4 regions of the Rhodococcus sp. NPDC056743 genome follow, and region 4 is predicted to be linked to each of the others. Evidence: riboswitches for the same ligand, from Rfam matches in the RefSeq annotation. Region 4 holds a riboswitch; each other region holds the start of a gene.

Region 1 (7,941 bases), on a different contig from region 4:
ATTGGGGTGCAAACCGAAAGAGGGTTTGCCGGGGGACCCTCGAATGAGAGAGGAGTTCTCGTGGTCAAGCAAGCACGCGCCGAGCTGACGCGGCAACAGATCGTCTCCGGCGCGGCAGCACAATTCGAAAAGACCGGGTACGGCAGCACAAGTATGAGCGACATCGTGGAAGGCGCAGGTACCACGAAGGGTGCTCTGTACTTCCACTTTGCATCGAAAGACGAACTGGCACAGTTTGTCATCGCAGAACAGCACCGAATGTCCATCGAATCGGTCCAGTCGATATCCGCAACCTCGGCGTCGCCGCTCGAAAAGACGATCATGCTTACTCATGAGATGGCACGGCAGATCGTCGAAGAGCCCATCGTCCGAGCTGGAATTCGATTGACCTTGGAACTGAGCACATTCGAGGGTCCGGTTGAGCCATACGCAGACTGGATCAATGCGTGCACCGAACTCATGCAGCAGGCGAAAGACAGCGGTCAGATCAAGCCGTCGGTGGACGTCGCCGCGCTTGGCCGCTTCATTCCGGCTGCATTCACCGGAGTTCAACTGGTATCCAACGTGATCACCCGGCGTAGTGATCTCACCGAACGTGTGGACGAAATGTGGCAATTGCTCCTACCGGGAATCGTGTCAGGGCCGGCCGCGGGCGATATCGACAGACTCGTGAAGGCGCGATGGGAACCGGCTGCCGCGTAGCTGTGCCACACTGCTGACGTGGACCAGGAACCGTTGACCTATTCCGAAATCGGCGCAACGGGTGGCGTACTACCTGCCGGCTATCACCACGTGCGAGAGAGCGCGGTAGTCGGTAGAACCCGCGCCGATTTCGAGGCAGCGGCCGCCACGGTCATGACGTGGGGCATGCATCGCGGCGCTGGATTGACGGTCAAAGCTGCTGGTGACGCCGCGCGCACCGGCGAAGATGCAACTTTCGGTTTCGGACCGATATCTGTTCCCGTCCGCGTCGTCTATGTGGTCGACGAACCGAACCGTGCCGGATTTGCGTACGGCACGCGCCGTGGTCATCCCGAGTGCGGTGAAGAGTCGTTCATCGTTCATTTCGACGAAATCGGCCATCAGGTTCGCCTCGAAATCACGGCATTCTCCAAGCCAGGTACCTGGTGGGTACGGGTGGGTGCCCCGATCGGGCGTCTGGTGCAGGCATGGGTGACCAGACGCTACATCCGCGCTGTGATCGTGAAGGATTCTGCTCGCTGAGCGAACAAAATCCTTCACAACCACGCTAGGGGTAGCGACGCGGCGTGAACACCTGCCGACCGGATCCGGTATCCACGACCTTGGTCATGGACGATCCGACGATCAGCAACGTGCGCATGTCGATCTCGGACGGTTCGAGATCGCCGAGCGTGACGATGCGCACCGATTCCTCCGCGCCGGCCACATCACGGCCGATGATGACCGGGGTTTCGGGGGAGCGGTGCTCGAGTACCAAATCCTTCATGGCCTGGACCTGCCACGTTCGAGATTTCGACGCCGGGTTGTAGACGGCAAACGCCATATCGGCCGCCGCGACCGCCGAGATGCGCCGCGCAACTACTTCCCACGGCTTGAGCCGATCCGACAGGGACAGCACAGCGTAGTCGTGACCCAGCGGGGCTCCGACGCGGCTGGCCACGGCATTTGCCGCCGTCATACCGGGGAGGATACGGACGGGAACGCCGCGCCACTGATCTTCGGCTGCCACTTCGAGAACCGCTGCAGCCATCGCAAATACGCCGGGATCGCCGGATGAGACGACGGCCACGCGGGCACCGTTCTTCGCGAGATCGAGGGCCATCGCCGCCCGCTCTGCTTCGACGCGATTGTCGCTGGAATGGCGGCGCTGTCCGGGCCGGGTCGGCACGCGGTCGACGTACGGGCCGTATCCCACGAGGTCTGTGGCCAGTGAAAGTTCATGCGCCACTTCGGGTGTGGTCCACGCGGTGTCACCGGGCCCGAGGCCGACGACAACAACCTCACCTGCAATGTCTTCGCGCGGGCTGGCGTTGTTCGACGGGCTCGGAACTATGGCGATGGAGAAGTACGGAACGCTGTCCGGATCGACATCGGCGGCAGCATCGACGCGCTGGCGTGGTGTGCTGGCCCGCTCGACGTAGTGCGCTTCGCCGAGTCGGCCGGCGTCCTCGAGGGAGCGAAGGACGGGTGGGAAGGTGCGGCCCAACTTGAGGATCGCTGCGGCGTCGGTTTCCTTGAGTCGTCGAGTGAGCTCGGCCTGCGGCAGCGTCCCGGGCAGGATGGTGAGGATCTCATCGCCTTCTACCAGGGGTTTTCCGAGTGCGGCCGACGCGGCGCTGACGGAGGTGACACCGGGGATGACCTCGGCCTCGAAGCGATCCGCCAGGCGTTTGTGCATGTGCATGTACGAGCTGTAGAACAGTGGGTCGCCTGCGGCGAGTAGCGCAACGGTGCGTCCGGCGGCCAAGTGGACGGCCAACCTCTCGGCTGCGGCTTCGTAGAATTCGTCCATCGCACCCTGATACCCACCCGGATGGTCGACGGTTTCAGTCGTGACCGGGTACACGAGGTGTTCCTCGATCTGGCCGTCGCGCATGTACGGAGCGGCAACCCCGCGGGAGATGCTCTTGCCGTGCCGCGCGGAATGGAATGCGATGACGTCGGCCTCACCGATCACGCGAGCGGCTTTGACGGTCACCAACTCGGGATCGCCGGGTCCGATGCCGACTCCCCACAACTTGCCTTCGCTCATTCTTGTTCGCTCGCAATCGCATTGACGACAGCCGCAGTGACGGCACTACCGCCGCGTCGGCCTCGCAGTATCAAATGTTCTATGCCGCTAGGATGTTCGATCAGCGCTTCCTTGGATTCGGCGGATCCGATGAATCCCACGGGTCCGCCGACGATAGCAGCAGGCCGCGGACCGCCTGCTTCGATCAGGTTCAGGAGATGGAACAGAGCGGTCGGCGCATTGCCGATCGCGACCACGGCGCCTTCGAGTTTCGGCCCCCACAACTCGACAGCGGCAGCAGAGCGCGTGTTGTCGATTGTCTTCGCCAGCAACGGAACCTGAGGATCGCGCAGTGTGCAGACCACTTCGTTGTCGGCGGGTAGACGTGTACGGGTGATGCCGGCGGCGACCATGTTCGCGTCACAGAAGATCGGTGCACCCGCCCGCAGAGCAGCTCTGGCGACGGTGACGACGTTCGGTGTGAACGCGATGTCGTCGACCAGGTCTACCTGACCGCTCGCATGGATCATCCGCACAACAGCTTGTGAGACATCCGCCGGAAAACGGCTCAGGTCGGCTTCGGCCCGAATTGTGGCAAAGGACTGGCGATAGATTTCTGCGCCGTCACGGATGTACTCGATCATGGGGCACAGGATAGAGGCATCACTGATCGGTCGGATTCACCCGGTAACCGTCAGTCGTCGCAATCACGTCGGCTACTTTCGCGCGGGGGCGCCCGCAGGAACGATCACAGCCGGCCCAGTGCTGCCGGCCTTCGATGGGCAGTGAATCCTGCTCGACGGCGTCGATGGCGTCGGCCCGGACGTCGGCGAGCGACTTCTCGCAACCGGGGCTTCCGGTGCAGGCGCTGACGTCGAGCCACGGCGAATTCTCGTCGAAGATCAAGCCCATCGGAGCGAGAACCCGCACCACCTGCTCGGCTGCGCCTTCGTCCAAATCGAAGATCATGATCGAGCGCCACGGCGTCACGACCACGGGTTTTTCGATGGCAGCGAGGAATTCGGCGAGCCGGGCGTCGAGGAGCCCGAAGCGGAGTCCACCGCCCAATGCGACGGTTCCGTCGTGTTGTTCGAGCCACCCGATGGACGGCCCTGCGTCCGGGGCCAGATCGACGGCACCGGAAAATTCGGCTGCCAGGCCAAGGTGGTCGATGGTTCGAGCGACTCCGTCCGGGACCTCCGCCAAGCGCCAGTGCTTGTCGCGAAGACTCAGGAATGCGTGGGCAGCGTCCAGGAGCAACGGCACAGCGTCGTCGACGTGGACCAGGTGGTTCGTGCGATTCCCGGCCAGGACGAGCGAGTGTTCGGATTCGCTGTGCGCGTGCAGTCCGAAGTCGCCGTGCAGACCGCTGATGTCGCCGCGACCGTCGTCGAGTGTGAAGAGTGTTCGTCCAGGTAGCTGTGCCAATGCGGGGTCCGCCTGCACCGCTAGGTCAAGATGGTGAACCAGTTCACGTACGTCGGCAACACCCCCGATCCGGCCGGAGAGCGGCGACGCCAGAATGTTGCGAACTCGTTCGTGCGTTGCCGAGGGAAGCAAACCAGCGGCCGCGATCCGTTCGGCAAATACCTGGGGGTCCTTGACCGCTCGGAGCTGGATATTTCCGCGCGAGGTGAGTTCCATCTGCCCGTTGCCCACGTCACGCGCAGCCTCGGCGAGTGCCTGCAACTGATGCGGGGCCAAAGCGCCGCCGGGGAGGCGCACACGAGCCAACGGGCCGTCAGCGGCCTGATGAACCTGCAGCGCTCCAGGGCACGCGTCTGGCTGAAAACGGTCTGTGGACATGGGTCAAGGGTACGACCGTGCAGAGCGCGGACCCACGACCGGTAGCATCACGGTCAACCAGTGACAGCAGGTGAGGAAACCGGTGAGATTCCGGTGCGGTCGCGCCACTGTGAGTGTGTACACGCGGAACTGTTTCCGTTCGTAAACACGAGTCAGACCCTCAACTGCTGTCGATGAAAGATCTTTTTCACGGGGCGCGAAACCCCAGGAAGGTTTCACCTGTGATTCTTCTGCTCTCGACGTCCGACACCGATCTGCTGAGTGCTCGCGCAAGTCAGGACAACGGCGACGGTGTCTCGTATCGCTGGGCAAACCCCTCTCGCCTGCTGGTTTCCGAGGACCTACCGGGATTGCTCGACGGTGTCGACCTCGTGATCGTGCGCATCCTCGGCAGCCGTAGGAGCTGGGAAGACGGCCTGGACATGGTGCTGGCCAGTGGCCTGCCCGTTGTAGTGCTCGGCGGCGAACACGCACCGGATGCCGACCTCATGGAGTGCTCGACAGTCTCCCCGGGCGTGGCTGCTGAAGCGCACAACTACCTGGCCGAAGGCGGCGCGGACAACCTGGCGCAGCTGCACCACTTCCTGTCAGACACGGTGCTGCTCACCGGCCACGGCTTCGAGGCTCCGACGCGGTTGCCGTCGTGGGGAATCGCTGATTTTGCTCCCGTCATCACCGACAGCAGTGGTCCCGTTATCGCGGTTCTCTACTACCGCGCCCAGCACCTCGCCGGTAATACCCGCTACGTCCAGGCACTCTGCGACGCGATTGCCGATGCCGGCGGCACTGCGCTGCCGATCTACTGCGCGTCGTTGCGCAGCGCCGAAGCCGAATTGCTGACCACGCTCCGCCGCGCCGATGCCATGGTCGTGACGGTCCTCGCGGCCGGCGGAACCAAGCCGGCTACGGCGTCCGCGGGCGGCGACGACGAGGCCTGGGACGTGGCAGCGCTCGCCGCGTTGGATGTTCCGATTTTGCAGGGACTGTGCCTGACCAGCAGCCGCGCTACGTGGGATGCCAACGACGACGGACTGTCGCCGCTCGATGTCGCAACTCAGGTTGCGGTCCCCGAATTCGACGGACGCATCATCACGGTGCCGTTCTCGTTCAAGGAAATCGATTCCGACGGACTGTCCACGTACATGCCGGATCCGGAACGCGCAGCCCGCGTCGCCGGCATCGCGGTGCGTCACGGCAAGTTGCGTCATATCCCGACCACCGAGCGCCGTGTGGCGTTGATGCTGTCGGCATACCCGACCAAGCATGCTCGCATCGGCAATGCCGTGGGTCTCGACACACCTGCCAGCGCGATCGATCTGCTGACCGAAATGCGCAGCGCCGGTTACGACCTCGGCCCCGTCGACGGCCCGGACGCTGTTCCCGGGTTGGCCGCCAAGGATGGCGACGCGCTGATCCACGCCCTCATCGCCGCGGGTGGGCAGGATCCCGACTGGCTCACGGCCGAGCAGCTCGAGGGCAACCCGATCCGCATTTCGGCAGCGCAGTACCGCGAGTGGTTCGCCACTTTGCCTGAAGATCTGCGCGGCGGCGTCGAAGAGCATTGGGGCGAAGCGCCCGGCGAGTTGTACGTCGATCGCTCGCAGGATCCGGACGGCGAAATCGTCATCGCGGCACTGCGATTCAACAACATCGTGCTCATGGTCCAGCCGCCTCGGGGTTTCGGTGAGAAGCCTGTCGCGATCTACCACGATCCCGATCTGCCGCCGAGCCACCACTACCTCGCCGCGTACCGCTGGATCGCTGCGACCCCGGACAACGGCGGATTCGGTGCCGACGCAGTTGTTCACCTGGGCAAGCACGGCAACCTCGAATGGCTGCCAGGCAAGACACTGGGCATGTCCAGCAGTTGCGGTACCGACGCGGCGCTCGGTGACCTGCCGCTGATCTACCCCTTCCTCGTCAACGACCCGGGAGAGGGAACGCAGGCAAAGCGTCGCGCGCACGCGACGCTGGTCGATCACCTGATCCCGCCGATGGCTCGCGCCGAGAGCTATGGCGACATCTCCCGCCTCGAGCAATTGCTCGACGAGCACTCCAACATTTCCGCGCTCGACCCGTCCAAGCTGCCGGCTATCCGCCAGCAGATCTGGACGCTGATGCGTGCAGCCAAGATGGACCACGACCTCGGGCTTGCCGAGCGTCCGGAAGAAGACGTGTTCGACGACATGCTCCTGCACGTCGACGGCTGGCTGTGCGAGATCAAGGACGTTCAGATCCGCGACGGCCTGCACATTCTCGGCCGCGCACCCGAAGGTGACGCCGAGATCGAACTGGTACTCGCCATGCTGCGGGCCCGCCAGATGTGGGGCGGCGAGCAGAGCGTTCCCGGTCTTCGCGAAGCACTCGGTTTGAGCGAGGGCGGCGACGAATCGCGTAACCGCGTCGACGACATCGAGGCGAAGGCGCACGCGCTGGTCCGTGCCATGTCGGAGGCCGAGTGGAATCCCGCTGCTGCGCAAGGACTCAGCGACGATCCGACCGTCGTGAAGATTCTGCAGTTCGCAGCCACCGAGGTGGTGCCGCGTCTGCGCCAGACCTCCGGCGAGATCAAGCAGGTGCTGCACGCACTTGACGGCGGATTCATCGCGGCCGGCCCGAGTGGCTCACCGCTGCGCGGCCTGATCAACGTCCTTCCCACCGGTCGCAATTTCTACTCGGTGGATCCCAAAGCAGTTCCGTCGCGTTTGGCGTGGGAGACCGGTCAGGCAATGGCGGAGTCCCTCGCCGCCCGCTACCTGGCCGATCACGGGGAGTACCCGCGCTCGGTGGGTCTGTCGGTGTGGGGTACCGCCGCTATGCGCACCTCCGGCGACGACATCGCCGAAGTGTTTGCGCTCCTGGGTGTTCGCCCCGTCTGGGACGAAGCCAGCCGACGCGTCGTCAACCTCGAGGTTATCGATCTCGAAGAACTCGGCCGCCCGCGGATCGACGTTACGGTCCGCATCTCCGGGTTCTTCCGCGACGCGTTCCCGCATGTCCTGGCGCTACTCGACGACGCAGTGCAATTGGTCGCAGCGCTGGACGAGACGGATGAGCAGAACTACATCCGCGCCCACGCACAGGCAGATCTTGCCGAACACGGTGACGCGCGGCGTGCAACCACGCGTATTTTCGGCTCCAAGCCCGGAACCTACGGCGCTGGTCTGCTGCAACTCATCGACTCCAAGACCTGGCGCGGCGACGACGACCTCGCCGACGTCTACACCACGTGGGGCGGTTTTGCGTACGGCCGCGGCCTCGACGGAATCCCCGCCGCCGACGACATGCGCAGCGCGTACCGTCGAATCAACGTGGCGGCCAAGAACACTGACACCCGTGAGCACGACATCGCGGATTCCGACGACTACTTCCAGTACCACGGTGGCATGGTCGCAACGGTGCGTGCGCTGACCGGGAAGTCT
Region 2 (7,941 bases), on a different contig from region 4:
TCGGGGCACCCACGGCGGTCGTGATGTACATCGCGGAGATAATCCAGGAAACGCCCGATGTCGAACCGAACTGAGCGGCGATCCCGACAATCGCCACTGCAATCATCGACGAGTTCAGTGGCTGCAGAATACTGCCGGTCGCGGCCGCACCGCTCACGCGAAACGGAACCGGCAAGGTCTTGGTGTCTACGTCGTCCGCGACGGCAGTCATACGCGAATCACCGACTCCTGTGTCGGTGTCGTATCGGTCGACTCGGCGGCACGACGCAGCAATCGTCCTGCCAGATAAAGCAACTCACGTTCGACATCGGTGAACTGCTCCTCCAGCACGGAGGTAAGCCATTCGCTACGAGTAGCACGGTCCACGTCCAGGGTCCTGCGGCCGCTATCGGTGATCGCGATCAAACTGGCGCGGGCATCATGTGGATCGACGGTGCGCGTCACCATGGCTTTTTCTTCGAGGAGGAGCACGGTACGTGCGATCGTTTGCGGCGCCACTTGTTCCAGGTCGGCCAGCGCCCGCGCGCTCATCGCGCCAACCCGATCCAGATGCGCAAGGGCCTGCAGTTGGGTTGGAGTCAACAAATGCCCGGCACTCTTGGTTCGGATCCTTCGGCTGAACAATGCTACGTCTTCGCGCAGTCGGTCCGCTCGCTCATCCATGCGGTTCTCCCTAGTCTCATTAGCCAGGGTACCTGTTTAATTAGTCCCGAATTGGTAGTTCGAGTCGGATATCACCCGTATTTTTCAACAGTATGCCTGTCTAATACTGCGCAGCGCATCAGCCGATCTGCTCGAACAGGGACACGATGATCCCCTCAGGCCCCCGCACATAGGCCATCCGCACACTGTTCTCGTACTCACCGATGCCGCCGATGAGCCCGTACCCGTCCGCCGCAACAGCGTCGATGGCAGCCTGGAGGTCGCCGACCTCGAATGACACGTTGCGTAGCCCAAGCTCGTTGGCCATTGCCGTGGGCGATCCGGACACATGGTCGGGCGTGACGAAGGACGAGAGCTCCAGCCGAGAACCTCCGCCCGGCGGCCGTAGCATTGCGATTTCACAGTGGGCGCCCGGGATGCCGCAGACGGTCTCCACGAATTCGCCCTCCACAGATCCGGTGCCCTCCAGCTCGAGGCCCAGCCCGACGAAAAACGCCGTCGCCGAGGTGAGATCCGCGACGGTGATGCCGATGTGGTCGAAACGCTGTACGTGTGCCATGGGGCGCATCCTCCAACTGTTGTCTTGCCGATTTCATTGGTCGAGATCGACGGTGGCGAGACAGCAATCCCGGGAGACCCTGCAAGGGGCTCCCGGGATCACGGCCAAATATTCAGTACCTAGACCTGCTGATAGTTACAGCAGCTCCGAAACTTCTTCAGCAATCTGCTCGGGCGTGACTGTCGACTCGAAACGACGAACTACTGCTCCGTCACGATCGACGAGGAACTTCGTGAAGTTCCACTTCACCTCGTCGGTACCGATCGCCTCGGGGCGGGTCTTGCTGACGTGGTCGAAAAGGAATCCGATTTCGGGCCCGAAGTCACCGGGCGCCTCACTGCGGAGATGCTTGTACAACGGGTCCGCGTTGTCTCCGTTGACCTCGATCTTGGCGTACACCGGGAATGTGACGTTGTAGGTCGTGCTGCAGAACTCCTGAATCTCGGCGTCCTGCCCCGGTTCCTGATCTCCGAACTGGTTGCTCGGGAATCCGATGACCCGAAGACCACGGTCCTTGTTCTCGCGATACAGGGCGTCGAGGCCTTCGTACTGCGGCGTGAATCCACACTTGCTTGCCACGTTGACGATCAACAGAAGGTTGCCCTTGTACTGGCTCAGATCCTCGGTGGACCCGTCGGCAGCCTTGACGGCAAAGTTGTGGACGGTCATGAATTCTCCTGATTATCGAAGTGATTGTCTTGCTTACCAAGCTAGTTCATACTTCCCGGCGATCGTGATCGGGCGCACAAACCCTGGGCCGCGCCTAACTGTCGGTGTCGGTGGACCCGTCGTCGGCAAGCACGCGGTACAACGCCCGACGCGCTTCGATCAGAACATCGGCGGCGGCCTTGACCTGCTCCGGAGTACCAACTGCGGCAACCTGACCGGCAGCACCCATCAGTTGTCCGATCAGCTCACGCAGATCCTGTTCCGGGGCGCCGACGCTGTCACGAACCTCGTCCCACGGTGCGCCGAGGTCTTCCCGGTGCTGCTCGACGTACGCGACGCCTTCTTCGGTGAGCTTTGCTGTCTTGCGCCCGGCCACCTTGTCGATGATCACGAGGCCTTCGTCTTCGAGTTGAGACAGCGCCGGGTAGATGGAACCAGGACTCGGCTTCCATACTCCGCCACTGCGTTCGACGATCTGCTGAATCAGTTCGTAGCCGTGCATCGGTTCTTCGGCGATGAGGAGCAGAACAGCTGCACGAACGTCACCGCGGCGCCCCCGCCCGCCGCGTCCGCGACCACGACCGAAGTGCGCGCCGGGACCGAAGCCGGGGCCCTGTCCACCGTCAGGTCCGAACCGCCCCCGACGATGCCCGCGTCCACGCTCGCCCTCGGGAAAATGCCTGTCCATAGCTGCTGCCCTCCACCGATATCGCTGATAGTTCGACGATATATCGCATCGCTGGAGGGTGCAACGACGCGAGCCGTAATCAGCCCTGCGTCACGCGCAGCCCGTCCGCGAGCTTCTCCAGAGCGTCGATCTCACGGATCCCCGGGTCCATCTCCGCCCCGGACAACGTGACGTAGTGACGGTTGCGCACGGCAGACATCTGCGCGGTCACCGGATTCGATTCGAGGAAGACGATCTTCGTCTCCAACGAATCACCGTCTACCCGCCGACGGTGAAGATCACCGAGCACCAGAACATCCGGGTCACGGTCTGCAACCGCCTCCCAACTCACTTCCGGCCAATCATCGGAGAGGTCTGCAAATACGTTGACGGCACCCACCTGTTCAGCAAGAAGCCCTGGAGCCGAACAGCATCCGGCCATGTACGGAGCTTCGAGCCCGGAGAACCAGAAAGCCACTGTTCTTCCCGAACCGGCCACATCAGCCGCGGCCACCGAAAGGCGCGACTGTAGTTCGGCGATCAACTCTGCGCCACGATCCTGCACGTCGAAGATCGCCGCCAACTCACGAATCTCCCGGTACAGCGTGTCGATGCTCAGAGTCTCCGTACGCGAGACGTTCTCTCCCGCCACGACGGCGTCGGTACAGACAGACGGCGACTGATACGTGGGAATCCCCAGTTCGGCGAATCGCGACCGCTCTGCGACGACAGCGGACGTGAAAGTGTGGGCGCTCGCCGACGTCACGAGGTCGGGTTCGGTGTCGAGTACCACCTCGAGCGACGCGTCGTTGTCGGCGAGTCTCGGCACCAGGTCGTTCTGAGCTGCGAGAGGAGCGAGAACGGGATCGAACCACGTGGAGGTACCCACCATCCGGTTGCCGAGACCGAGCGAGAGCAATATTTCCGTCGAACCCTGATACAGCGACACAGCTCGTTGCGGCGCCGAATCGAATGTTACTGTCACCCCACAATTTTCGAGTATCAACGGGTAGCTGGTGGGGCCCGCTGCATCAGCGGCGACTGTTGTCGGGGTTGTGGCGTCCGGCGGCGAAGCGTTGGAGCAACCGGCGAGTAGTGCGGTGGTGCAGAGTAATCCGGTCGCGGCAGTGAGTGCGCGCGTCAGCGGTGCGGTGGGCACGGAAAGTCGTCCTTCGATCAGGGGCTCGGTCGCGGAGCCCGACATGCGGCAATCGGCATCACAGGATGCAGTTACGATCACCACTTCGATGTGGTGCCGGACGAGTATTCGGACTCGTGGGAAACCCCATCGCCGTTGCGCGTCAGTTCCGGATTCTCACCGGCATTCCCTCGTCAGACAGTGGTCAGTATAAGCAGCACCTGTCCGTGATCATGCAGCGCTCCAGGTCACCAAGAAATCCTCAGCCGATTCTGCGCGGGTCGATCTGAATACGCACCGGACCCGAAGATTTGCGGGCGCTCCGAGCCGCGCGAGCATGAGCCAGAGAGTCAGCCAGTGCCCGGCCGTCCTTGCGCGGCACCCGAATCAGCAGCCGCTCGGGAGCTACACCTGCCTCGTCCTCGCCCGAATACGGAAGCCTCTCCCCCGCAGGCAATTCCACGGGCCCGAGAAGAACTGCACTGGCAGGTAGATCAGCGGAGGCCACCAATTCGGCAATCGCGGCGCTACCACCGTCGATTGCCGCCAGATGCACCGCAGGCGGAAAGCCGACCTCGTCGCGTTCGTCGAACTGACTGCGGGCGTGACCGACCGGATCCCATCGCACCAAGGCCTGGACCGTCGGGATTCCCGAATCCGCGACGACAACGACCTCGCCGCCGTCAGAGAGTGGAATCACCAAGGCGGCAGCCGACATCCAGCGTCGCAGCGTCTCCTCTTCGGCGCGAAGGTCGGCGCGACCGAGCAATGCCCACCCGTCGAGTAACAACGCAGCACCGTAGCCCCCGGTCATCACCGGTTCTGCGCCGACGGTCGAGACCACCAGCGCGGGGCCTTGGGCAACTTCCTTGACCACATCGCCGCCACCGGACAGCACGACCTTCACCCCGGGGAACGCGCGACCGAGTTCCTCGGCTGTTCGGCCGGCCCCGACCACGACGGCACGAAGCGCTTTGGCTCCGCAGGCATGGCACCGGTAGGCCGCATCGGCGACGCCGCACCAGCGGCACTCGGGAATTCCGGCGCCGTCCGGCCCGGCGGCAGACGGCAACGCCAACGGCCCGTTGCAGCGACGGCACCGCGCCGGTGCCCGGCACTTCCCGCAAGCGAGCGTCGGAACGTAACCACGCCGCGGCACCTGAACCAGCACGCCACGGCCGTCGGCCAATGCGCGCCTGGCAGCGGCAAAAGCGATCGCCGGCAACCGCGCTGCCCGCGCGCCGGGGTCGCGGGCCAACGCATGATCACTGTCCGCCAGAGCAGTGATCTTGGGCGAGCAGTGCCGGACCACATCGCGAGCGGCAACCAAATCATGGGCCCACCCCGAATCGACGAGCACCTGAGACTCCGCAGTTCGGGAGAACCCGCCGATCACCACGGCGCACCCCGCCACATGCGCCCGCAACACCGCGGACTCGCGGGCATGCGGGTACGGCGAGCGCGGCTCGGACAAGTTGTCGTCGCCGTCGTCCCACACGACAACAAGTCCGGTGTCCGGAGTGGGAGCAAATACGGAACTTCGCGTTCCGACGACGATGCGAGCACTTCCGCGGAGCGCCGCAAGCCACCGCCGATAGCGCATGGCCGGGCCAAGTCCCGCTGAAAGCCCTACTACCGCTTCAGGTCCGGATACTTTCTCGCACGCGGCAAGGACTCGATCGAGATCACGCTGATCCGGAACAACGATGACCGCACTCTTGCCTGCCGACGCCACCGAGCCCGCAAGTTCGGCCAACCGCAGCGGCCAGTCTTCACCGGGCAATGCCTGCCACACCGCTCGCGGAGCGCGCAGTTCGCGGACGGCGGTGACAAACGCATCTCCGTAGTGATAGAGGTGCCATCCTCGTTCGTCCAGAGTGGGAGCGGCAATGTCACCGCTGGGTTCCCACGCCTCGCCCTCGACCTTGGCGTGACGCGGCGGGACGGCTAGCCGGAGCACGTCCGCCCGGGTGCCTGCGTAGCGCTCGGCAACGCGGTCGACCAACTGCGCTATTTCGTCAGTGAGGACTCGCTCGGCGGAGATGACACGTTCGAGCCACCCGAATTTGCCCTGATGATCACTTGTCGCCTCGCGGGAGACGATGAAACCGTCGACCAGACGACCAGCAAAGCGGATGCGCACCCGTACACCGGGTTGCGCATCCGCTTCGAGTTCACGGGGAACGAGGTAGTCGAACTCTCGATCGAGGTGGGCGAGCGGGAGCATCGGGAGTACCCGGGCTACCGGATCGACCTCTGCCGCTACTCTTTCCGCGCCCACCCGCGCCCCGTCTGTACGTCAGTTATCAGAGACCTGCTGCGCTGCGCAGCTTGTCCGCACGATCCGTGCTCTCCCACGGGAGATCGATATCGGTGCGTCCGAAGTGACCGTACGCCGCGGTCTGCGCGTAGATCGGACGCAGCAGATCGAGATCGCGGATGATCGCTCCCGGACGCAAGTCGAACACCTCGGTGATCGCCTGCTGAATCCGAGCCGGATCGGTCTTCTCGGTGCCGAACGTCTCGACGAACAAGCCGACCGGAGCAGCCTTGCCGATAGCGTAGGCAACCTGAACCTCGATGCGATCGGCGAGGCCGGCCGCAACGGCGTTCTTGGCAACCCAGCGCATTGCGTATGCAGCACTGCGGTCGACCTTTGACGGGTCCTTGCCGGAGAATGCGCCGCCGCCGTGGCGAGCCATTCCGCCGTAGGTGTCGACGATGATCTTGCGTCCGGTCAGACCAGCGTCGCCCATCGGGCCACCGAGGACGAACTTGCCCGTCGGGTTGACGAGCAGACGAACATCGGAGGTATCCAGATCAACGACATTGACGTCGGCAAGAACCGAGTTGAGCACCTTCTCGCGAAGGTCTGGGGTCAGCAGGTTGTCGAGATCGATGTCTGCGGCGTGCTGCGTGGAGATGACAACGGTGTCGAGGCGAACCGGCTTGTCACCGTCGTACTCGATGGTGACCTGAGTCTTGCCGTCCGGACGCAGGTACGGCAGAACGCCGCTCTTGCGAACCTCGGTCAGACGACGCGACAGGCGATGAGCCATCGCGATGGGAAGCGGCATCAGTTCCGGTGTATCGGTGGTGGCGTAGCCGAACATCAAGCCCTGATCGCCGGCGCCCTGACGGTCGATCTCGTCGTCGAGTGTTCCGTCGACGCGAGCTTCGTGCGAATGATCAACGCCCTGAGCGATTTCCGGGGACTGCGCACCGATTGCGACATTGACACCGCATGAGTTGCCGTCGAAGCCCTTGGCGGAGCTGTCGTACCCGATTTCGAGAACAGTGTCGCGGACGATCTTGGGGATGTCGGCGTATGCCGTGGTCGTGACCTCACCGGCGACGTGAACCTGGCCAGTGGTGACAAGAGTCTCGACGGCGACGCGGGCACGCGGATCCTGCGCGAGGATCGCGTCGAGGATGGAGTCGCTGATCGCGTCACAGATCTTGTCCGGGTGCCCCTCGGTGACGGACTCGCTGGTGAATAGCCGACTGCCGGACTTGCTCACAGATCTCCCTCTCGACGCCTTAAGTTCATGACTACAGCTTATTGAAATCACGCGACCACCGTTCAGTGGCCGTTTTGTCGCTTTATTCAGGGTGTAGCTGCGCCGACGATATCCGTTGAACGCCCGGCGCAACACCCTTCCGCTCACCCGAAATGGGTGAGAAGGCCCTCACCCTGTCAAGGGAATAACGTGATCAACGCATCCAGCACGCGGCTGGCCATCAACGCTTTCGAACCGTGTTCCAGTGCCGACTCGGATCCGTCGGAACCGAGAAGCCAACCGTCGTTGTGATCGACTTCGAACGCCTTGCCCTCACCGACTGCATTGACCACGAGAAGGTCGCAGCCCTTGCGAGCGAGCTTCGAGCGGGCATAGCTCAAGACGTCGCCGTGGGCGTCGCCCGTCTCGGCCGCAAATCCGACGATGACGGTATCCGCGGCAAGGTCGCCGGCCCGACGCGATTCGACGAGACCGGCAAGAATGTCCGCATTACGAGTGAGGCTGATCGAGTCGGGTTCGTTAGCGCCCTTCTTGATCTTGCTTCCCTCCACCGTGGTGGGCCGGAAATCGGCGACGGCGGCGGCCATGATGATGCCGTCCTGCCCGGGGGCATGCTTCTCGACGGCCAAACGAAGATCTTCGGCAGTCTTGATGTGGACGACGTCGACGGCTGCCGGATCCGCGAGATCGGCCGTGTACCCGGCGATCAACGTGACCTGGGCGC
Region 3 (7,941 bases), on a different contig from region 4:
CAAGAGGAGCATTGCCGGGCGGGAACAGGGCAGCGTCGTCGCACAGCCCGCGCAGCAGTGGGGAGATGACGGTCATTGCTGCGGCCCCCGTCCCGCCCAGCTCCAAGCGTAGTTGTCGTCTTCGCAGGCCAACGCGCCTTCGCCGAGTTCGAGCGGCCGGAACGTGTCGACCATGACCGCCAGCTCGTCGAAGAACTCTGCACCAATGCTGCGTTCGTATGCTCCTGGCTGCGGGCCGTGTGCGTGTCCGCCGGGGTGAACCGAGATGGAGCCCTGGCCGATGCCGGAGCCCTTGCGTGCCTCGTAGTCGCCGCCGCAGTAGAACATGATCTCGTCGGAGTCGACGTTGGAGTGGTAGTACGGCACCGGGATCGACAGCGGGTGGTAGTCGACCTTGCGTGGCACGAAGTTACAGATCACGAAGTTGTTGCCCTCGAACGCCTGATGTGCCGGCGGCGGCTGGTGCACGCGGCCGGTGATGGGCTCGTAGTCGGAAATATTGAAGGTGTACGGGTACAGGCAGCCGTCCCAACCGACCACGTCGAACGGATGCGTCGGGTAGACCATGCGGGTTCCGACGATGCCGGCAGATGTGCGGTGCTTGACCAAGACCTCCACATCGGTACCTTCGGCGATCAGGGGAGTGGTGGGCCCATGCAGGTCGCGTTCGCAGAACGGTGCGTTCTCGAGCAACTGACCGAACCGTGAGAGGTATCGCTTGGGGGGAACGATGTGGCTGTTCGCCTCGATGGCGTACGCGCGGAGCGGCTTGTCGCCCTTGGGGATCCAGCGATGTGTCGTGGACATCGGGATGAGGACGTAGTCGCCTTCACGCGCTTCTAGTGCGCCGAAGACCGTTTCCACGGTAGCTTCGCCGGATTCGATGTAGACCATCTCGTCGCCGATTGCGTTGCGGTACAGGGGAGATGCCGCTCCGGCGATGACATAGGACAGGCGAACGTCGGCATTGCCGAGGATCAAGCGTCGCCCGGTCACCACGTCTGTTTCGGCCCAGATGCTCTCCGGGAACAAGTCGTGCAGCTTCAAATGGCGCGGTTTGAGCGGGTGATTGGGGGTGGTGCTCTGGTCGCGCAGTTCCCAGACCGTTGCGTCGACGATCGCCGACGGAATCTCGCGGTGATAGAGGAGTGACGAGTCGGAGGAGAATCCTTCCTCGCCCATCAACTCCTCGTAGTAGAGGTTGCCTGCTTCGTCACGGTGCTGAGTGTGACGCTTCGGGGGGACATTGCCGAGTTGTCGGTAAAACGCCATGTCCGGCCTCCTTCTGTGCTGTTTCCGTCTGACTCACATTGACCAGATAGTAAACACATTAACTAAAATGAGGTGACAGGTGCAACCCTTCGTCGGGTATCTGTTGTGTTGTTAGTTCCGGCCGCGCACGTCGAACTGGCTGCGATTGCTGATCAGTTTGTCCAGGAGCATGACAAGAATTCGCTGTTCTGCCTCGCTGAGGACGCTGACCCAGGCGTGTTCGCGTTCGTTTTGCTCGCGAAACGCCTCGACCATTTCTTCTCGCCCCTTCTCGGTCAGATAGAGCTGCACCGAGCGGCCGTCGTTTGCGGTAGGACGGCGATCGATCAGGCCGTCGGCGAGCAGTGTCTTGGATAGGTTCGATACGGCCGCCCGGCTCATTCCGGTGAGCTCAGCCGCGGCTTTCGGCTCGATCGGCCCGGCTAGCCAGGTGACGAACATCAGGCGAAAAGATGACCACGACCAGCCGCGTGGCCGGTGGATCGAGGACTCGAGATCGTAGGTGACCACGTTGGATGCGCGGTTGAGTGTCAGGAGAACCTCGGTGGCGAGATGGTGGCGAAAGCCGTGCTCGTCGGACAGTCGTTTGTTCGCCAACTCGATGAACGACCAAAAGTTGAGTTCTCCGGCTGTTCCCTGAGTTTCTTCTGCTGCGGCTTCCATGGCGTCACTCTAGCGCGAGAAGCCGGTCTGTTAGTACATGATTTGACTAAAAAGGCACACCCCGGTGCGTCTTTCTGGTAGTGCGCAGTACCAGAAAGACGCACCGGGGGCACAGCCCTACAGTTCCGCTCGTACCAGCTTTGCTGCCTCGACGAGGTTGCGCAACGAGGCCTCGACCTCGACCGGGCCGCGCGTCTTCAAGCCGCAGTCCGGGTTGACCCACAGCCGTTCCACCGGGACCGCCGTGAGTGCTTCGCGGAGAGAATCTGCTATCTCGTCGACGCCAGGCACGCGAGGCGAGTGGATGTCGTACACGCCCGGGCCGACACCCAGGTCGAATCCGACGGCGCTGAGGTCATCGAGAACCTCCATGTGCGAGCGGGCGGCTTCGATCGAGGTGACATCGGCATCCAGGCCTGCGATCGCGCCGATCACGGCACCGAACTCCGAATAGCAGAGATGGGTATGGATCGCCGTGGAATCCGCGACGCCCGACGTTGCCAGTCGGAACGACCCGACCGACCAGTCCAGGTACGCCGGTTGGTCGGCCGCACGCAGCGGAAGAAGCTCGCGCAGAGCGGGCTCGTCGACCTGGATGATGCCGATGCCGGCGGCCTGCAGGTCGATCGTCTCGTCCCGGATCGCCAGAGCAACCTGATTGGCGGAGTCGGCAAGTGGCTGATCGTCACGCACGAACGACCACGCCAGAATCGTGACCGGTCCCGTGAGCATCCCCTTGACAGGCTTGTCGGTCAGGGACTGCGCGTAGGTGATCCAGTCGACGGTCATCGGCTTCGGGCGCGAGACGTCGCCGTACAGGATCGGCGGACGCACACAGCGCGTTCCGTACGACTGAACCCAGCCGTGTGCGGTCGCGAAGAACCCGTCGAGTTGCTCGGCGAAGTACTGGACCATGTCGTTGCGCTCGGGCTCGCCGTGTACGAGCACATCCAGGTCCAACTTTTCCTGCAGCGCAACCACATCCGCGATCTCGGCGCGCATGCGGGAGATGTATTCGTCTGCGTCGATCTCGCCCGTGCGCAGTGCCGCGCGTGCCACCCGGATCTTGGATGTCTGCGGATACGAACCGATAGTGGTGGTGGGAAGCGGAGGGAGCGACAGCAATTCGGCCTGTGCCTTGCGACGTTCTGATGCCGGGGCTCGGTTGGTCGCCGAATTCAGCACGGCGTCAAGGCGCCCACGCAGGGTCGCGTCGTTGAGACGCTTGTCGTCCCGGCGAGTCGACGCGGCGGCGCGGGCCAGACCGAATTCGTCTTCGACGGATTCACGTCCGTGATTCAGTGCGGTAGCAAGTGTGACCACTTCCCGTACCTTCTCGGCGCCGAAAGCGAGCCAGGAGCGCAGCGCCTTGTCCAGATCCGGTTCTCGAGAGAGCGAGTACGGAACGTGCAGGAGCGAGCACGACGTCGAGACGGCAAGAGTGTCGACGCTGCCGAGCAGAGCGCCCAGCGAGGACAGCGCCGAATCCAGGTCGGTTCGCCAGATGTTGCGGCCGTCGACAACTCCGGCGACAACAAGTTTCCGGGCGAGTTCGGGGACGGAACCGATCGAATCATGTCCTGCGACAAGGTCGATCGCCACACCGTCGACGCCAGTGGACGCCAGGGCCGGAAGTGCGTCGCCCAATGATCCGAAATACGACGCCAGCAGGATTGCCGGTCGATTCGGCAGCGACGAGAGCTGTTCGTAGACGGAGCGTGCGGCTTCGATCTCCTCGGCGGTGCGGTCACCGACGAGCGCGGGTTCGTCGATCTGGACCCAGGCGGCCCCGGCGTCGGCGAGCTTGCCGAGAAGGTCGCCGTACAGCGGAATCAGTTCGCCCAGTCGAGGGAGCAGCGGCTCGTCGTTTCCGACTGCCTTCGAGAGCAGCAGGAACGTGACGGGTCCGATGACAACGGGGCGAGCGGGGATTCCGTCGGCGAGGGCTTCCGCCAGTTCGCCGAGCACCTTCGAGGCATCGAGTGAGAACGTCGTGGACAGTGAGATCTCGGGGACCAGGTAGTGGTAATTGGTGTCGAACCACTTGGTCATCTCGAGCGGGGCGATGGTGTCGGTGCCGCGTGCGGCCGCAAAATAGCGGTCCAACGGATCGGCGACGGACGCGACCCGTTCCGGCAACGCTCCGAGAAGCACTGCCGTGTCGAGCATCTGGTCGTAGAAAGAAAAGGTGTTGATCGGGACGGAGTCGAGGCCCTGGTCACGGAGGTCGGCCAAGCCCTGCCGACGGAGGTCACGGGCTACTCGCGCCAAGGCGTCGGCGTCGATACGCCCCGCCCAGTAGCTTTCGATTGCCCGCTTGAGTTCGCGATGAGGACCGATGCGCGGAGAGCCCAGCACGGTCGCGGTGAATGTAGTTGTCACGGAGTTTCTCCAGATTGCCAATGCACTGATGGCCACTGCCGGCAGACGGGTACACCTCATGAGGCCGCATCAAACGTGCGACCACTTCTCGAGATCTACGCGCCCATTCCACGAGGCGGTGGACCGTCGGGCACGGCGTGCCCGACACAGTCGGCAGGTCTTCGGACTCGCGGGCTCTCGATCGAGGTGATCGAACCTACTGGCCGTCGCTTCCCAGACAAGTTGCCCAGTGCATGTAGACGGCGGTCGTTCCTGCTTACCGCTGCGGGACAGTCCCGGATTTTCACCGGGTTCCCTCTCACTCCGTCAGCCTGAGCTGACGGAGCTTCGACGCCAGGAACGGTCTTCGGGGCTCCTCATGACCGCGCCGGGCGAACCAGCTGCATTGCTCAGCATAGGGTCACGAGCGTCAGAGCAGGAAAAGGAGTGCCTGTATGCCTGGGCTAGGCGCGCCACGAGTACGAGTTCGAGTCGGGAGGTACGCGGGGAAGATTCTCCGATGATCGGAGGTTCTCTGCCATTTCGACCAGCAATGCCTGTGAGGCTGGGGAGAGGTCGACGACCCGAGACGTGAGGTTGCGTAGGCGATCGTTGTGAAGCTGGGCGAGCAGCAGGTGATCGGAATCGCCGCTTGCGAGAAATGGCACCTCTTGGTCTGGGTTGAAAAAATAGTCCGGAGTCACTTCGAAGAAGCGTGCGAGGGCGGCGACAACTTCGGGTGACGGGTTGGTTCGGACGCCCGTGCGGAGTTGTGACAAGTAGGGAGTCGAGATGCGGCAACCGTCTTCGGTCATGCTGCGCACAACCATGGCGTTGGTGACGTGATTGGGGGCGGACTCGAAGAGCGCATTCAATCGTTGGCTGAATCTCTGCGCCATGAGCCTTCCCCCCGTGTTTACCCGTCCACCAGTTGATAACTAGGAAATAACCACAGATAGGTGGACACTCCGTTAGTTGGTTCCGCACAGTGTTCCTGTGGAATCAGATAACAGGATACGTGAATATTTCGGTTCGAACTGCAGGCGTGAGCGGGATTGACGCTCATTGCGACGGAATTGCCGGAAACGGGACTCGATGTGGGGACCCTGTTCTCCTCACAACCAACCATTGGCTTCGGCAATTCGAGCGGATTCTCCGCGGGTTGCACCACCGGTCTTCCCCATCGCAGACGACAGGTGATTGCGAACGGTGCCAGCTGAGAGGAAGAGTTCGGCCGCGATAGCTGCGACGGGCGCGCCGGCCTTCGCGGCGCGCAATACTTCGGTTTCGCGATCGGTCAGCGGAGATTCGCCGCTGACGAGGCTGTCTGCCGCCAGTGTGGGATCTACGACGCGTAATCCGGCGTGGACGCGTCGTACCGCGTCGGCGAGTTGCCGTGCCGGGGTGTCCTTGACGACAAAACCCGTGGCCCCGGCATGCATCGCCTTGCGAAGAAACCCCGGCCGCCCGAAGGTTGTCACGATGAGTACCCGGGTCTGTGGGAGCACTTCGAGCAACGCCGACGTGGCGGCAATCCCGTCCAGTCCCGGCATCTCGACGTCCAGGAGCGCAACATCGGGGCGGTGTTCCATCGCTGCCGCAACAACCTCGTCTCCTCGGCCGACTTCTGCGACCACGCTCAGATCGGTTTCGAGATCGAGGAGTGCGGCAAGGGCGCCGCGGACCAATGCCTGGTCGTCGGCAAGTAGTAGCCGGATACTCACGTGTTCTCCTGTTCGTGGACCTGCAGTGAAAAGCCGTGTTGCGCGGCGGCGTTGATGGTCAGACGGGCTCCCGCTGCTGCGGCGCGTTCACGCAGTCCGGTCAACCCGTTGCCGATCGTCGTATCCTCGCCGCAGATGCCGTCATCCGCGATCTCGACGCTCTTCTCATCGATGGTGATGGTGCATTGTGTTGCGGCGCTGTGACGTACGACGTTGGTGACACCTTCCCGGACGGTCCACGCAAACAACTCACGCAAGTGGCGCGGGACCATCTCGGTACTGTTCGGGGCACGATCTTCGATGCCCGCAGCACGCAGAGCCTCCCGGGCGCGGGCGATCTCGACAGGAAGCGAGATGGTTCGAAATCCGTCCACGGCAGAGCGCACATCGGCTAACGCGTCTCGGGAAAGTCGTTCGAGATCGTCGAGTTCGCTGCGGGCTCGCTCGATGTCGACGTCCAGCAATCGGTTGGCCAGTTCGGCTTTGACGGTGATGACAGTGAGTGAGTGTCCGAGGATGTCATGGAGATCGCGCGCCATTCGTGCGCGTTCCTCCACGACGGCCCGCTGTTCCTGTTCTTCTCGTTCGTGGGCCATTGCAATATTGCGTCTGATGAGGGACATGACGCCCCGTGTCGCAAACGCGGCGGCGCACACTCCCAGTGACAGGCCGGAATAGTTTCCCCATCCGGCGCTGACGCTGACGATTTCCACGGAAGCCGCAAAAGTCAGGGTGAGAATGCCACCGGCCACGGTCGGAAGGAGTGTCACTGCTGTGACCGCGAGGTAGGGGGCAGTTGCGAGACCGGTCGGGCCGACGCTGATGATGATCACAGCCGCGAGTGCGGTCAGACCGGCCAACGTGAGTACCGCGCGGCGAACTGTCGGTTCCGCGCTGAGCGTGAGACGGCGCTGCTGTACGCGGGCAAAGGTATAGAGGTAGAGGGCGCTGAAGGTTATCGTCGCGAGAACCCCTACCCAGCCTCGCAATTCGCCGCGAAGGTTCCATCCTTCGATGAGTGGACCACCGAGAAAAACCATCCACACGGCGGCAAACAGAATGCCGAAACGATTCCGTCGCGGCACCGCGACGGAATCGCTCGGGCGGGTGGTCTCCGACAACTACACACGCTCCGTATCTCGTTGGAACCGCCAGATCGCTCCGGCGGCGAAGGCGGCGAACCACACCACAATATTGACGATCCACGTCCAGTGGATGCTATTGCCGGTCAGCGGCGCGTGAGCCAGCGCGTTGATACCGAACATCGGAGTGAATTGAGCGATGGTCGCCCACACCGAACCGTCCTGGAGCGGTACGAAGAGACCGCCGCCGAACGCGAGCAGTGCGAGTCCGGGACCGAGCAGTTGCATGACGTTCTCACTCGGCAGCAGGTATCCCATGAACAAGCCGAAGGCCGCGAAGATCGACGATCCCAACCAGGCGATCAATGCCGTTGTGAACCACAGTAATCCGTCCATCTGGGCGGAGGTGAACGAGCCGACAACGTAGACGACGAGGATCGACGCGAGACCGAGCAGCATTGCCATGATCAGCTTGACGGCAATGTAGGCGACCGGAGTCAACGGTGTCAGCCGAAGTTGCCGGCTCCATCCGGATGCGCGCTCGATCGACACCATCGCACCGCCACTGGTGGTGGCGAGCATGGCGCCGTACAACGCCATGCTGATCATGATGTACGCCGCGACGTTGCCGTGTCCGATGTCGTGAGCGTCGTCGTTCTGTCCCAACCCGAACACCAGGTAGAAGACCACCGGCATGACAAGCGTGAAGAGCATCGTGCGCCGATTGCGGGTCAGACGACGCAGTTCCAAACGCAGCAAGGTCGTGTTGAATCCGCCCAGTGGTACGACGGTTCGTGCGGTCGAAGTGGTCATCACTTGTGTCCTTCCGACTTGTTCGA
Region 4 (7,941 bases):
TCTTGTGCCACTGCACCGGGCCGCCGACACCACTCTCGTCGTGCAGGTTTCCGAGTGCGCGGAACGCGGCTTCTTCGCCGACCTTCCACTTTGCGCTCTTCACGAACTGGAAGACGCCGATGTCGAATCCCTGGTTCCAGGCGCGAAGTGCCATCCCGAACGCGGCGGTGGACTTGCCCTTGCCCGGTCCGGTGTGGACGGCAAGCACCGGTGCGTTACGACGCTGGCGTGTGGTCAAGCCGTCGTCGGGAACAGTATCGGGAACGCCTTTAGGCATGGTGATCTCCTGACATGAAAACGTTAGGCTGCGGCGCGGACGACACCCGCGACCTGCTGCGCTGACAATTCGGCAAGACGGACGCATCCGCCTCGTAGTTCTCGGGCCAATTCTGCGGCCAATCCCAAACGGACAAGCCCGGTTTCGCAGTCCACCACGATCGAGGCAACCGATGCGTCGGCAAGCAGGTGCGCGGCGACACGCGCGCGGTGCAGCGCGTCCTTGCCGCCGGTGGCACGGCCGTCGGTCAACGCAACCATGAGTGCGCGGCGCTGCGGATCCCGGAGCCGTTCGCGCAGAATCACCTCACGGGCACGCAAGAACCCTTCTGCGAGTGGCGATTTGCCACCGGTTCGCATGGATTGCAACCGGCGAACCGCGATGTCCACGGATGACGTCGGCGGCAGAACCAGTTCGGCTTCGCGGCCCCGGACGGTGATGACGGCTACCTTGTCGCGGCGCTGATAGGCGTCGCGGAGCAGCGAGACCACGGCGCCGGTCACCGCGGACAGTCGGTCGCGCGCAGCCATGGACCCCGACGCGTCCACCACGAACACGATCAAGTTTCCTTCGCGCCCTTCACGAATGGCGCCGCGCAGATCGTCCGGCGCCAATCGCAGACGGCCCGCCGTGCGGCCACGCGCAACCTGCGATTCCGCAGCGGCAAACACTGTGCTCGTCAGGTGCAGACCGTGCCCGCGATCGGTGGTCGACCGCACGACGCGTCCACGTGACGACGTGGATCGTGACCGCCGGCCGGGCGCACCTTCTCCGACGCCGGGAACTTCGAGAAGTTTGGCCTTGAACTGGCTGCTCGGCGGGGCGGACGGCCGATCGGTGGCGCGCACTCCCCCACCCGGACCGTCCGGATCATCCTGAGGCCCTTCATCATCCGGGCCCCCGTCATCCGGGCCCCCGTCATCCGGGCCCCCGTCTTCGGGTTCGCCGCCCTCGGGTTCACCGCTGCCTGATTCGGGCTCAGGATTCTCGGGCGGTTCCGGCTCGCCGGCCCGAGCATCCTCGTCGGCCCGGTCCATCGCGTCGTCGAGTTGCTGCTGATCGAGGCCCGGCTCGTCGAAGGGATCGCGTCGACGGCGATGTGGCAGAGTCAATTCCGCCGCGACTCGTACGTCTTCCTCGGTGACCTCGGTCCCACCACGCCACGCAGCATGAGCGGTAGCCGTACGGGCGAGAACAAGATCGGCGCGCATACCGTCGACGTCGAAGGACGCGCACAACGACGCAATCCGTCGCAGTTCTCGGTTGCTCAGCTCCACGTCATCCAGTCGGGTACGCGCAGAAAGGATTTCGGCGGCCAATTCCTGATCGGCGGGGGCGTAGCGGTCGGCAAACGCCTGCGGATCGCGTTCGTAGTCGAGGCGTCGGCGCACTACCTCCATCCGCACATCCACGTCGCGAGATGCGGACACGTCCACCGCAAGACCAAAACGATCCAGAAGCTGTGGACGCAGTTCTCCCTCTTCGGGATTCATCGTTCCGACGAGGACGAACTTCGCGGCATGTGAGTGCGAAATCCCGTCCCGCTCGACATGCACTCGACCCATCGCAGCTGCGTCGAGAAGAACGTCCACCAGATGATCGTGGAGAAGGTTCACCTCGTCGACGTACAGAACACCCTGATGCGCTGCGGCCAGCAGTCCGGGCTGGAAGGCGCGCTCACCGTCGCGCAATACCTTTTCGAGGTCGATCGAGCCGATGACACGGTCTTCCGTTGCCCCGACGGGCAGTTCGACCAGTCTGGCGGGACGTGTCGCACCGGCGTCGTCGACGGCCGGTAGCAAAGCCGTCAAGGCGCGCACGACGGTCGATTTTGCCGTGCCCTTTTCGCCGCGAACCAGCACGCCACCGATTCCGGGGTGTACCGCGCAGAGGAACAACGCCAACCGCAGTTGGTCCTGGCCCACCACCGCGCTGAACGGGAACCCCGCCACCGCCGCCTGATCGTCTTCTACCCGCACGTCGACATCCCTCCACCTCTCGGTTTCCTCGCCGAGAACTTGGCTTCATCCGAATGTCGCGGCAATCTGGCTGAGATCTCGAGAGATCTTTACAGTGGCGGGACCGCACCTGAATCGAACAGGACTTCCCCGCGAGCATTCGGTATCGAAAAAACCCTAGTCGGCCCACAATTGCGTGAGCCGACTGGGTCGCGCATCGAACGATTCAGCTGGCCAGCACGAACGGCTCGCCGCCACCGCGGCGCATCGGGGTGTGCGGAATACCGTCCTCGACAAACTCTTCGCCGTCAGCCTTGAATCCGTGCTTGCTGTACATGTCGACCAGATAGGTCTGGGCATTGATGCGGCACGGCGCCTCGCCCACTTCTGCCAGTGCAGCTTGCAGCAATCGCGTCGTATGACCCTGTCCGCGTGCTGCATGGGACGTGCAGAGTCGACCGATGCGGAAGCTCTTCTTGCCGTCGTCGTGCTCTTCGAGGAGGCGGAGTGTGCACACCACTTCGCCGTCCTGCTCCAGCCAGAAATGGCGGGTTTCCGTCAGCAGGTCCCGCCCGTCCAACTCGGGGTACGGGCAGGCCTGCTCGACGACAAATACTTCTACCCGAAGCTTCAACAACTCGTAGAAAGTCTTGTTGTCGAGGTCGAGTGCCCATGAACGCTTCAATGCTGCTGTTGCCGTCATGGGTGCGACTATCACACAGTTGCAGCGGTTTCCGCGACCGGAAGGGAAACAGTTGATGACGCGGAATCGAGCTCGAGCACCTTCGAGGACCAATCCCAGACCTGGTTGAAAAGTCCCTCGTTGTCGGTGAGCTTGACGCCGATGGACGGAACCATCTCGCGCAGCTTGCCCTTCCAGCCCTGGAATTCGGTCGGGAAGCAGCGCTCGAGGACGTCGAGCATCGCGGGAACAGCCGTCGACGCGCCGGGAGAGGCACCGAGCAGTCCGGCGATCGATCCGTCCTCGGCAGCCACGACAGCGGTACCGAATTCGAGGACGCCGCCCTTGCCCTTGGCCCGGCGAATCACCTGGACGCGCTGACCTGCGGTGATGAGCTCCCAGTCTTTGGTCTCGGCCTTGGGCGCAAATTCACGCAAATCCCAGATACGCCCGGTTTCACTCTTGGTGAGCTCGCTGACCAGGTACTTGACCAGGCCGAGTTCGCTGACGCCGACGCCGAGCATCGAGAGGATGTTGTTGGGCTTGACCGAACCGGGCAGGTCCGTGACGCGACCCTGCTTGAGGAACTTCGGTGACCAGCCGGCGTACGGTCCGAACAGCAGGCCCGGCTTGTTGCCGATGACACGCGTGTCGAGGTGCGGAACCGACATGGGAGGAGCGCCGACGGCGGCTTTGCCGTAGACCTTGGCGCTGTGCTGGTCGATCAGGTCGGGGTTGGTGCACCGCAGGAACGCGCCGCTGACGGGGAATCCGCCGAAGCCCTTGGCTTCCTTGATACCCGACTTCTGCAGCAGATGCAGAGCGCCACCACCGGCACCGACGAAGACGAATCGTGAACGCACGACGCGCTTTTCACCGGTGCGACGGTTGGTGACCTTCACGGTCCACGTCTTGTCGGAGTTCTGGGTGAGGTTGGTGACCTCGTGACCGAAGTACATGTTGCCGCCGGTCTTGCCGATGTAGCCGACGAGCTGCTTGGTGAGCGCTCCGAAGTCGACGTCGGTGCCGTCCTGGCTCCAGTTGAGGGCGATGGGATCCGAGAAGTCGCGGCCCTTTGCCATCAGCGGCAGGCGCTTGGTGAACTCGGCCGGATCGTCGATGTACTCCATGCCGCGGAAGAGCGGGTGGCCGGCAAGTGCGTCGTAGCGAGCACGCAAGTACTTGGCGTTGGCCTCGCCGTGAACGAAGCTCACGTGCGCGATGGGGTTGATGAATTCCTTGGGCTGCGTCAACACACCCTGCTCGACAGCGTGTGCCCAGAACTGACGGGACACCTGGAACTGCTCGTTGACGTTGACGGCCTTCTTGATGTCGACCGTGCCGTCCGAGTTCTCGGGGGTGTAATTGAGCTCACAGAGCGCGGAGTGACCGGTTCCCGCGTTATTCCACGGGTCGCTGCTCTCGGCTGCGACGGCGTCGAGCCTCTCGAAGGTCGAAATCGACCAGTCGGGCTGCAACTGGCGCAACAACGCACCAAGCGTGGCACTCATGATGCCCGCACCCACGAGCACTACATCCGTCTTCGTCTCTACCGCGTTCTGATTCGACACTGGAGAATCGACTTCCTTGTCATTAGCCGTGCGCGCATCCGCCTGCTGTGTTACGCCGAATAGGTTACCTGGGCGTAAGTGCGCCGTTTACCACCCCCAATTGTGCTCTACAACGCCGTCCGGAAACGACGATTAGATTGTGATCTGTGACTACATGGGTTCCAGACGTCCTCGGAGACGGATATCAGCAGCTGACCATTCCTCTCGGAACCGATCCGGACGGTGAGGGTGAGGTAGACGCCACACTCGTCCGCTATCAGCCGCCTGGCGAGGCCGTCCGGGCGAACCGCGCAGTTCTGTACGTACATGGGTTCACCGATTACTTCTTCCAGAAACATCTTGCCGAGCACTTTGCCGAGCAGGGTTACGCCTTCTTCGCGCTGGATCTGCGCAAGTGCGGGCGTTCGCTGAAACCGGGCCACACCGCGCACTATGTGTCGGATCTCGCACTGTACGACGCCGAGCTCAACGAGGCCCTGCGCATCGTGAACTCCGAAACCGACGGCAGCGAGCTCCTCCTGATGGCGCATTCGACCGGCGGACTCATCGTTCCCCTGTGGCTGGACCGACTCCAGCGCAAGCCGGGCGGCAGCTCCGGGCACGGCATCGCCGGCCTGGTGCTCAACAGCCCGTGGTTCGACTTGCAGGGTCCGTCGGTGGTTCGCAGTGTCGGCACCGCGGCCATCGACGCGTTGGGACGGGTGTCCGCGAAGACCGTCATTCCTGGCACGGGCCTGCCGACCTACGGCTCGAGTCTCCATGTCTCCGCCAACGGCGAGTGGGACTACAACCTCGATTGGAAGCCGCTCGAAGGGTGCCCGGTCACGTTCGGGTGGATGCGTGCCGTGCGCGGTGGGCACGCGCAACTGCACCGTGGCCTGGACATCGGCGTCCCCGCACTGATCCTGCGTTCGAAGAAATCGGAGTTCGCCAAGGCGTATCACCCCGGCGTCGACCTGGCAGATTCCGTCCTGGATGTGAAGCAGATCGCACGATGGGCCGGTTGCCTCGGTGACCGGACTACCATCGTTCCCATCGACGGCGCGCGCCACGACGTCTTCCTCTCGACCCAGAAGCCGTTGGCCACAGCCTTTTCCGAACTCGATCAGTGGTTGGAGTGGCTCGAACGCCACCTGACCGAAGACGCAGACACCACCACACAGGAGAACGCGCAGTGACGCATTACGACCTTGCCATCATCGGAAGCGGCTCCGGGAATTCGTTGCCCGACGAGCGGTTCGACGGCAAGAAAATCGCCATCCTCGAGGAAGGCATATTCGGCGGCACGTGCCTCAACGTCGGATGCATCCCGACCAAGATGTTCGTCTACGCGGCTGAGGTCGCCAACACGATCTCGCATGCCGAGAAATTCGGCGTCGACGCCACCCTGGACGGCGTTCGCTGGTCCGACATCGTCAAGCGCGTCTTCGGCCGAATCGATCCCATCTCCGCGGGCGGCGAACGCTACCGCAGCGAGGACAGCCCCAACACCACCGTCTACCGCGGCCACGCCACCTTCACCGGCCCGAAGACCATCGACACCGGAACCGGCGAGACCATCACGGCCGACCAGGTTGTGATTGCCGCCGGTTCACGCCCGATCATTCCCGCGGAAGTCGCCGCGAGCGGTGTGAAGTACTACACCAACGAAGACATCATGCGTCTGCCGGAACTCCCCGAGCACCTGGTCATCCTCGGATCCGGGTTCATCGCCACCGAGTTTGCACATGTGTTCTCCGCGTTGGGTTCTCGCGTCTCGATCATCGGCCGCAGCGGCCGCCTGCTTCGTCACCTCGACGACGAGATCTCGGAGCGCTTCACCGAACTCGCAGTCAAGAAGTGGGACGTGCACCTCGGGTCACCCGTGCGCTCCGTGCGCAACGAAGACGAGAACGTCGCCGTCGAACTGGCAAACGGCACAGTTGTTTCCGGTGACGTTCTGTTGGTCGCCGTGGGCCGCAAGCCCAACGGAGATCTCCTCGACCTCGACAACGCCGGCATCGAACTCGACGACAACGGTTCCGTCGTCGTCGACGAGTACCAGCGCACCACAGCGGAGGGCGTCTTCGCGCTCGGCGACGTCTCCTCCCCCTATCAGCTCAAGCACGTGGCCAACCACGAAGCGCGCGTCGTTCAGCACAACCTGCTCCAGGACGCGTGGAACGACACTTCGGGGCTGCGAGCCACCGATCACCGGTTCGTCCCGGCTGCAGTGTTCACCGATCCGCAGATCGCCGATGTCGGAATGACGGAGAAGCAGGCGCGGGATGCCGGACTCGACATCACTGTCAAGGTCCAGGCTTACGGCGACGTCGCCTACGGCTGGGCGATGGAGGATCAGGAAGGTCTGTGCAAGGTCATCGCGGAGCGCGGCACCGGTCGTCTTCTGGGCGCTCACGTCATGGGAACCCAGGCCCCGACTGTCATCCAGCCACTCATCCAGGCCATGAGTTTCGGGTTGTCCGCTCAGGACATGGCCCGCGGACAGTACTGGATCCACCCGGCACTGGCCGAGGTAGTCGAGAACGCGTTGCTCGGACTCGACATCTAGTCATGCTCGACATCTGAGAATCTGGTCAACGCACGAAGGCGGGCACTCCCACTGTGGAGTGCCCGCCTTCTTCTTATGTCAGATGTTCACCAGGGACTGGTACGGAGCACGATCTCGGTAGCGAGTTCGGCCGGAGCCGACTTCACGATGTCGTCGACTCCTGGCACTTCAGCCACCCGGAAGTCGGAGTACACAAACCGTCCGCTGGCATCGGCAATCGCCCGGCCGGCACTGCCGACCACGATGGTTGTCGGCACCTCCACCGGCGGAACCCCGGCAATATCGGCGGCAGACGGATGACCACGATCCACCGAAATCAAGCTCGCGAAGCGCCCGAACTGACGCGCAGCCAACAGCCACGCCAGGTCAGCACCTTCCCGATGCCCCACCAGGTTCACCCAGGCGATGTTCAGCTCGTCCAGCAGAACCACTGCCGTCTTCTCGTCGAGATTCTCGATCGATTCGACGGCCACCGTACGCAAATCCGAATTGTGCAGTCGTTCACACACTTTGTCGTACACGTCGACGGGGTCGCCCTTGCCCGGAAGAAGGAGGACCGCGTGCTTACTGACCGGTCCGTCGATCCGAACGGTGCACGACCCCTTGCCCACCGCTACTCGAGTCAGTTCCATGAAAGGAAACGGTACGCGATCCGATCAGCGCGTTGGCGTGCAGCGGACCGAATACGACAACTCGCACGTGGTTGTGGCGACGTGTCCATCCCTTACAAACCCGCAAAAGTGAATGCTTCGGCCGGTTTGAACTGATCCGAGCAATCACCCGAGTAGACGACGCTCTCGTTCGGCCCGAGGTCGAGCTTGCGGACCGTTGATCCCTCGCTCAGATCGATCGACGCCACATTCACCCAGAAGGTGTTCGGTGTCATCGCCGACTCGAAGAAG

Evidence for each region. Region 4 has a riboswitch for cobalamin ahead of ACFRFQ_RS20560 (magnesium chelatase subunit D family protein). Riboswitches for the same ligand answer to the same signal wherever they lie in the genome.
Region 1: another riboswitch for cobalamin. It lies ahead of cobN (cobaltochelatase subunit CobN); the one in region 4 lies ahead of ACFRFQ_RS20560 (magnesium chelatase subunit D family protein).
Region 2: another riboswitch for cobalamin. It lies ahead of ACFRFQ_RS08355 (ABC transporter substrate-binding protein); the one in region 4 lies ahead of ACFRFQ_RS20560 (magnesium chelatase subunit D family protein).
Region 3: another riboswitch for cobalamin. It lies ahead of metE (5-methyltetrahydropteroyltriglutamate--homocysteine S-methyltransferase); the one in region 4 lies ahead of ACFRFQ_RS20560 (magnesium chelatase subunit D family protein).

Annotation. Positions count from the first base shown of each region.
Region 1 covers NZ_JBHTZI010000003.1:447,886-455,826, reverse strand. Annotated here, with positions in the region: gene ACFRFQ_RS09355 (ScbR family autoregulator-binding transcription factor) at 61-702, shown strand; gene ACFRFQ_RS09350 (DUF1990 domain-containing protein) at 721-1,224, shown strand; gene cobJ (precorrin-3B C(17)-methyltransferase) at 1,250-2,734, opposite strand; gene ACFRFQ_RS09340 (precorrin-8X methylmutase) at 2,731-3,357, opposite strand; gene cobG (precorrin-3B synthase) at 3,377-4,519, opposite strand; cobalamin riboswitch at 4,554-4,702, shown strand; gene cobN (cobaltochelatase subunit CobN) at 4,741-7,941, shown strand, end outside.
Region 2 covers NZ_JBHTZI010000003.1:192,014-199,954, reverse strand. Annotated here, with positions in the region: gene ACFRFQ_RS08380 (MFS transporter) at 1-211, opposite strand, end outside; gene ACFRFQ_RS08375 (MarR family winged helix-turn-helix transcriptional regulator) at 208-663, opposite strand; gene ACFRFQ_RS08370 (VOC family protein) at 782-1,222, opposite strand; gene ACFRFQ_RS08365 (glutathione peroxidase) at 1,358-1,891, opposite strand; gene ACFRFQ_RS08360 (PadR family transcriptional regulator) at 1,986-2,579, opposite strand; gene ACFRFQ_RS08355 (ABC transporter substrate-binding protein) at 2,659-3,717, opposite strand; cobalamin riboswitch at 3,799-3,936, opposite strand; gene ACFRFQ_RS08350 (primosomal protein N') at 3,959-5,977, opposite strand; gene metK (methionine adenosyltransferase) at 6,003-7,217, opposite strand; gene coaBC (bifunctional phosphopantothenoylcysteine decarboxylase/phosphopantothenate--cysteine ligase CoaBC) at 7,394-7,941, opposite strand, start outside.
Region 3 covers NZ_JBHTZI010000011.1:287,139-295,079, reverse strand. Annotated here, with positions in the region: gene ACFRFQ_RS25740 (hypothetical protein) at 1-76, opposite strand, end outside; gene ACFRFQ_RS25735 (homogentisate 1,2-dioxygenase) at 73-1,272, opposite strand; gene ACFRFQ_RS25730 (MarR family winged helix-turn-helix transcriptional regulator) at 1,384-1,935, opposite strand; gene metE (5-methyltetrahydropteroyltriglutamate--homocysteine S-methyltransferase) at 2,053-4,317, opposite strand; cobalamin riboswitch at 4,452-4,653, opposite strand; gene ACFRFQ_RS25720 (helix-turn-helix domain-containing protein) at 4,761-5,195, opposite strand; gene ACFRFQ_RS25715 (response regulator) at 5,412-6,020, opposite strand; gene ACFRFQ_RS25710 (sensor histidine kinase) at 6,017-7,141, opposite strand; gene ACFRFQ_RS25705 (ABC transporter permease) at 7,142-7,915, opposite strand; gene ACFRFQ_RS25700 (ABC transporter ATP-binding protein) at 7,915-7,941, opposite strand, start outside.
Region 4 covers NZ_JBHTZI010000008.1:392,077-400,017, forward strand. Annotated here, with positions in the region: gene cobO (cob(I)yrinic acid a,c-diamide adenosyltransferase) at 1-277, opposite strand, end outside; gene ACFRFQ_RS20560 (magnesium chelatase subunit D family protein) at 301-2,229, opposite strand; adenosylcobalamin (AdoCbl) riboswitch at 2,266-2,412, opposite strand; gene ACFRFQ_RS20565 (GNAT family N-acetyltransferase) at 2,462-2,938, opposite strand; gene mqo (malate dehydrogenase (quinone)) at 2,950-4,488, opposite strand; gene ACFRFQ_RS20575 (alpha/beta hydrolase) at 4,635-5,666, shown strand; gene mtr (mycothione reductase) at 5,663-7,039, shown strand; gene ACFRFQ_RS20585 (alpha/beta fold hydrolase) at 7,126-7,671, opposite strand; gene ACFRFQ_RS20590 (linear amide C-N hydrolase) at 7,764-7,941, opposite strand, start outside.